DNA from 2 places in the Exiguobacterium sp. EF_C8 genome. Region 1 is predicted to be linked to the other one. Evidence: riboswitches for the same ligand, from Rfam matches in the RefSeq annotation. Region 1 holds a riboswitch; the other holds the start of a gene.

Region 1 (3,410 bases):
ATTGCTGTTGACGCAGGACTAAATCCGATCAAGGACTCGATCGTCCATGAGAACGAGACAGCAAAACCATACATCAACATCATCGCGACACGGACGGAAGACAAGAACAAAAAAGAACTGAAAAAGATCGCGTCGCTTTACCAACAAAAAGATGTCGCGGCTTTCATCAAAAAAGAATATAAAGGTAGCTCGATCCCGACGTTCGTTCCACTAAGCGACATCGGCGAATAAATTCTAAAGGAGAGTGGATAGCATGACGACACCAGTACGCACGACATGGGTAGAGACGATTGAACAGGACATCGAACAAAAACGGGAATCGTATCTTGAGACGAGCCACCGGATTCATGCGACGCCGGAAATCGGTAACGAGGAATTCTTTGCTTCGCGGCTACATGCAGAGCGTTTGACGGCAGAAGGCTTTACAGTAGAACTCGGCGTCGCAGGGCACGAGACCGCGTTCTTCGCGAAGAAGTCAAGCGACCGACCTGGCGCGACAATTGCCTTTCTCGCTGAGTACGATGCGTTGCCGGGCATCGGACACGCATGCGGTCATAATATCATCGGAACGACGAGTGTCGCAGCGGCGATCGCGGTCAGCAAAGTGCTTGATGAAGTCGGTGGGAGTGTCGTCGTGCTTGGAACGCCAGCCGAAGAAGGTGGGCCGAACGGAAGTGCGAAAGGCAGTTTCGTCAAACACCAGTTGCTTGAAGGAATCGATGCGGCCTTGATGGTCCATCCGTCCGGACAAACGCGGATCACGGGATCCTCTCTTGCGGTCGATCCGCTCGATTTTGCCTTTACGGGTCGTCCCGCGCACGCAGCGGCGACACCGGAAGAAGGTATCAACGCTCTCGACGCTGTCATTCAGCTCTTCAATGGGATCAACGCCTTACGTCAGCAGTTACCGGACGATGTCCGGATCCACGGGATCATCACGCATGGTGGCGATGCGCCGAACATCATTCCGGAATACGCAAAAGCACGTTTCTTCATTCGGGCGACGACACGGGAACGGCTGAATGCCGTCACGGAGAAAGTCAAAGCGGTCGCGCAAGGTGCGGCACTTGCGACCGGGGCGACGCTTGACGTCATCGCTTTCCAAAATGAAGTCGACAATCTCGTCTTCAACCGGACGTTTGATCGTCTCTTCCAAGAAGAAGCAGAGGCGCTTGGGCAAATCGTGCACCTCGACGAACGACCGGGTCTTGGATCGACGGACGCGGGTAACATCAGTCAAGTCATCCCGACAATCCATCCGTATATCAAGATTGGTCCGGACGATCTCGTCGCGCATACAGAAGCATTCAAAGAAGCCGCCCGTTCAGAAGCGGGGGATGAAGCGTTGATCGCAGGCGCTAAAATCCTCGCACGGACAGCACTTCGCGTCCTCGCTGATGAACGGACACGCGGAGCGATTGCCCAAGAATTCCACGACCGGAAGAACGGGTATTTGTAACCGGAACACAATGACTGGACGCACTGATATCAGGTGCTCCAGTCATTTTTAGTATCCAATAGATCACGAATTGGGGAGGGGTAACAGAAGTGGAACGAAATCATAAAAGAGCCAATACCGAAACATTTGCGCTTTGTTTTCTTGAAAAAGATATGCTAGGCTAAAGTTGTATAACTCAATAATCCAGTTCTTCGGGGTAGGGTGAAAATCCCAACCGGCGGTGATGCGATCGATCGATCGACGAGCCCGCGACCCGTGATGTACGCATCATGGCTGACTTGGTGAGATTCCAGGGCCGACGGTAAAGTCCGGATGGGAGAAGAACGAAACGACGCGATTCAAGCTGTTTTCTGAAAAAATGTTTTCAGGAGATGGTCTCTTTCTGCATGCGAAAAAGCAGAAGGCGAACCGTGTATTTCGTGAACCCTTCTATACAGACGCCCTTTTTTCAAGGGGCGTCTTTTTTATTTGAAAGGAGTGAACGCGATGTCACAGATGATGAGTTATGCCATGCAATTAGCACATATGTTAAACGGACAAACAAGTCCGAATCCAAGTGTCGGCTGTGTCATCGTCAAACAAGGACGCATCATCGGTTTTGGTGCGCACCGGTTTGCCGGTGGTCCGCACGCGGAAGTCGAAGCCTTGCGAATGGCAGGAGAGGCCGCCCGTGGTGCTGATCTCTACGTGACGCTTGAGCCATGCAACCATCATGGTAAGACACCACCATGTACGGAAGCGATTCTACAAGCCGGGATCAAACGGGTTTTCGTCGCAACGGAAGACAAACATGCGATTGTCGCTGGTTCAGGGATCAAACGGCTTCAAGACGCGGGAATCGAAGTCGAAGTCGGCTTGTTACGGCATGAAGCGGAAGTCCTCTACGAGACATTTTGGAAAACGATCGAACGGAAACGTCCGACCGTGACCGTCAAAATCGCTCAGACGATGAACGGGATCGCGGCAACGGGGGAACAGCGCTGGATCACGTCAGAAGAAGCACGCGCGAATGGTCGCGCCCTGCGTGGTCGCCATGATGCGATCCTCGTCGGAAGTGAAACGGTGCTCGTCGATGATCCAGCACTGACTTTACGCGCAGTGTCAGGTATCGAGCCGATTCGAGTAATCGTCGATCGCCGTGGTCGGGTGCCAGAGACCGCGCAAGTCTTTTGCGATGGAAAAAATCCAACGTACTGGCTGACGAGTGTTCCTCGGATAAGTCATGATCAAGTGACGGTGCTCGTCGGTGAATATGAGACGCCGGAAGCGATTCTTAAACGCTTATACGAACAAGACATCCGCAGCGTTTTAATTGAAGGTGGACCGACGATTCAAGCCGCATTCTTTGAAGCAGATCTCGTCGATCGGATTGAAGTCTACCAAGCCCCGTCGATTTTTGAAGGGACTGCCTGGAACGGACGACATGATATCGAAGAACGTTTTCAAATCGATCAGGTTGAAACGGTCGGACCGGATCTCCATCTGACGTACATCCGAAAGGAGGAGACGATATGTTCACCGGATTGATTGAGGAAGTCGGGACCTTAAAACGAAAGATTCCGCGACCGAATGGATTAGCACTTGAAATTGAAGCGCACCGGGTGCTCGAAGGAACGAAGATTGGTGACAGCATCGCCGTCGACGGGATTTGTTTGACGGTCACGTCAATGAGCCCAACCGGTTTTACGGCGGATGCTGTCCATGACACGATTCGTTCGACAGCACTCGGCACGTACCGGGTCGGAAACCCGTTGCAACTCGAACGGGCGATGCCGGCAGACGGTCGGTTCGGTGGACATTTCGTCAGTGGGCACATCGACGGGACGGCACGACTAATCAGTCGGCGACCGGACGGAGAAGCGATGGTGTATACGTTTGATGTCGGATCGTGGCAAAAGTATTGCATTCCAAAAGGATCAATCGCGATCAACGGCACGAGCCTGACCTTGCA
Region 2 (3,410 bases), 370 kb from region 1:
AGACGAGACTTTATCGGATAAGAACGACAAGACGGATGGACCGCGGTCGAATAGACGAATCGTCAAATCCTTCCGGCTCTCATGTAGTTCACTGGCGAGTTCGACACCAGATAGACCAGCACCGACGATCGAGACAACGGATTCCGGTGACAGACCATAAATCGCTTGTTGTGTCTTCCGTGATTCTTCTAGTGTCTGGATGCTGTATGTAAATTCTTGAGCACCCGGAATGTTGTGGTATTTATCCTCGCAACCGAGGGCGATGATTAAGTCATCATAGAATAATTCTGATCCGTCCTGCAGATGGACTGTATTCGTCTCTGGTGAGATTTTGATGACATGTCCATATTTATAGGTAAGATGTTTCCCCTCCGGAAATTCAATCCGGACATCCCGATCTGATAATGTACCTGCTGCGAGTGCGTAGTATTCCGTTTTGAGTGCGTGGTACGGTAGACGGTCGACGAGCGTGACGGCAACTTCCTCGTCCTTGAATCGCTCACAAATCCGCATTCCACCATAACCTCCGCCGAGTACGATCAATTGCTTCATAACGTAAAATCCCCCTTAGTTCCCCTAAATCAGTCTGACCTTGTATAATACGACATGAGGCAGGTCGTTTCCTGCTTGAAGGAGGAAAAAAAGTGAATCCGATTATTGAATTTTGTATTAGTAACTTAGCGGCTGGTACACAGGTCGTCATGGAGCAACTTGAACGTGACCCGAATGTTGACGTCGTCGAATACGGTTGCCTCGGTTATTGCGGGATTTGTTCGCTTGACCATTTTTGTCTCGTAGATGGTGAGACCGTCGTAGGTGAAACGCCGGAAGAGTTGCTTGAAAAGATTTACCTGAAAATCGAAGAGAATGAGCTGTGAGCATGGACAGCCAAAAAATCCCCTCGTTCGTCTGAACGAGGGGATTCGTGTCCGTCAGCGGGCGCAGCTTTTCGGATCAGGCAGATTGTTGGCGGCGCATCATCCATGGGCGTAGTTTCAAGAACAATGGAATGAAGAGTGCCGAGATGAACAAAGCCTTGATAACGTTAAACGGTAAGATACCGGCAGTGATCGCTGTCCATTTGACAGCTGGATCCGCCATGTAATCCATACCGAGGAACCATGCATACGCTGGAAGGATCAAGATATAGTTGAGGATCGCAAGACCGAGTGCCATCGTGATCGTACCAGCGACGAGACCAGTTGCGAGACCTTGTGTTGATTTCTTTTTGTGGTAGAACCAGCTGACAGGTAGTACGAATGCGACGCCTGCAGCGAAGTTCGCGAATTCTCCGACCGGAACACCACTTCCGCGGAAGATGTAGTATAACACGTTCTTCAATGCTTCGACGATGACACCTGCGACCGGTGAGAACATGATCGCTGCGACAAGAGCAGGAACATCACTGAAGTCGATCTTCAGATAGTTTGGTAAGAACGGTAGTGGAAAATTGATAAGCATAAGAACAAATGAGATTGAACCTAACATTGACAGAGTGACCATTTTTTGTGTGCGTTTCATACGAGTATTGTCTCCTTTTGCTCGTTCCTCTCGATGAAGTATTGGCATGACTGCGACCATAAAGAAACCCCTATTGATCAGATCAACAGGGGAGAAGTCCGCATTAAATAAACCTAATCGATTATTGCAAAATCAATCAAATTCAAACTCATGCCGCCATCTTCTCCCATCCAGACTGTACTGTCGGCTCCTGAATTACACAGAATCAGCAAATAGCGCCCTATTCGCTCGCGGGCTTCAACTTAAAGAGAGTTGTTTACCGCCGGTCGGGAATTTCACCCTGCCCTGAAGATGGAACGATTATTTTATTGTACATACCATTTATACAACGAATTCAAGATAGTTTCAAGCAACTAGGTTTCGATTCGCTCAGAAGTTGCGTATACTAAAGAAAAGGAAGGTGATGACATGATCCATTTAACGGAGGCAGCAGCGCTACAAGTCCAGGACATGATGGCGCAGGCACCAGCAGATGAACGAAATCTTCGGATGCTCGTCCAAGGTGGTGGATGTAGTGGTCTGTCGTACGGAATGGGATTCGATCAACAAAAAGAAACGGATCTCGTTTTTGAACAGCACGGCGTGACCGTCATCGTGGACGAAAAGGATTATCCGGTCGTCAAAGGACTGGAAATCGATTATAAACAGTCAATGCTTGGTGGCGGATTCACGATCACGAATCCGAATGCCATCGCAACGTGTGGTTGCGGAACATCATTCCGGACAGCAACGAATGCCGGGACACCAGGTGGCTGTTAATGAATCCAATCGTGGACATCGTCCACGATTTTTTTGTTGCTCTCATACAGGAGACTTGTTGAGTTTACTCGAAATATTACAGAGAGTGAATGCTACTACGAATAGGGAGGGCTTCAGGATGAGAAAAGTATTGATCTTCGGGGGAACACGCTATTTCGGACGACGCTTAGCAATTCGTTTAGCCGATTCGGGGGATGATGTGACGATCGTCACACGCGGTGAGCATACTCCACCAGTCGCGAAGGGCTTGACATTTTTCAAAGGAGACCGGACGTCAAGTAGTACGATGAAGGATTTAAGCCAACAGCACTGGGATGTCATCTATGACAACATTTGCTTCACGCCGTATCAAGCAAAGCTCGCGATCGACGCGTTTGAAGGAAAAGTCGGACGCTATGTGTTGACGTCGACGATGTCTGTTTATGAAGACGGTGGTGCGAATATCACGGAACGTGCCTACAATCCGTTTCCCGGGAAATATGATCTTGAGAAGGAACATGGTTATGGCGAAGGAAAGCGCCAAGCGGAGAGTTATTTCTTCCAACGCGCGACCTTCCCTGTCGTTGCCGTTCGTTTTCCTGTTGTCCTCGGACCAGACGATTATACGGAACGACTTGTCTTCCATATCAAACGCGCGCTTGACGGTCGTCCGATTATCGCTGAAAACAACTATGCGAAGATGGGCTACATCTCAAGTTACGAAGCCGCTGCCTTTCTTGAATGGTGTGGTCGTTCGGAATTGACAGGACCGATCAACGCTGCGAGTGACGGCGTCCTATCGATTCAAGACCTGATGGATAAAATCGACCGTATTGCGGGAACGACGAGCCAAATCGTCGCAAAAGGAGAGGATGAATCGCCGCTTGCACCGGAACGCGATTTCTATATGGATACGACAGCTGCGAAAGAAGCGGGCTATCTGTTCCAACATATCGATGACTGGCTCGATCGTTTGATTGAAGAGGAGGTGCGCAATCACCAATGATGCAGTTGATGAAACCAACTCTTGCGTGGGAAACGGAGTACCGCGCCTTTTTAGAAGACTGGCGAGAGTCAGGCGAAACGATCGTACCGGAAGCGGTCGGGGATACGTATGAACCGCTCGCTACCTATTTCGCGGAGCTTAAAGA

Evidence for each region. Region 1 has a riboswitch for FMN ahead of ribD (bifunctional diaminohydroxyphosphoribosylaminopyrimidine deaminase/5-amino-6-(5-phosphoribosylamino)uracil reductase RibD). Riboswitches for the same ligand answer to the same signal wherever they lie in the genome.
Region 2: linked by a shared signal. The riboswitch ahead of ACY2IG_RS13135 (ECF transporter S component) and the one ahead of ribD (bifunctional diaminohydroxyphosphoribosylaminopyrimidine deaminase/5-amino-6-(5-phosphoribosylamino)uracil reductase RibD) in region 1 are both predicted to bind FMN.

The regions. Positions count from the first base shown of each region.
Region 1 is NZ_CM143264.1:2,843,820-2,847,229, reverse strand. It holds gene ACY2IG_RS14990 (MetQ/NlpA family ABC transporter substrate-binding protein) at 1-231, shown strand, start outside; gene ACY2IG_RS14985 (M20 family metallopeptidase) at 254-1,459, shown strand; FMN riboswitch at 1,643-1,787, shown strand; gene ribD (bifunctional diaminohydroxyphosphoribosylaminopyrimidine deaminase/5-amino-6-(5-phosphoribosylamino)uracil reductase RibD) at 1,970-2,986, shown strand; gene ribE (riboflavin synthase) at 2,971-3,410, shown strand, end outside.
Region 2 is NZ_CM143264.1:2,474,268-2,477,677, reverse strand. It holds gene ACY2IG_RS13145 (NAD(P)/FAD-dependent oxidoreductase) at 1-552, opposite strand, end outside; gene ACY2IG_RS13140 (YuzB family protein) at 645-878, shown strand; gene ACY2IG_RS13135 (ECF transporter S component) at 955-1,521, opposite strand; FMN riboswitch at 1,676-1,818, opposite strand; gene ACY2IG_RS13130 (HesB/IscA family protein) at 1,930-2,280, shown strand; gene ACY2IG_RS13125 (NAD-dependent epimerase/dehydratase family protein) at 2,399-3,265, shown strand; gene ACY2IG_RS13120 (GNAT family N-acetyltransferase) at 3,262-3,410, shown strand, end outside.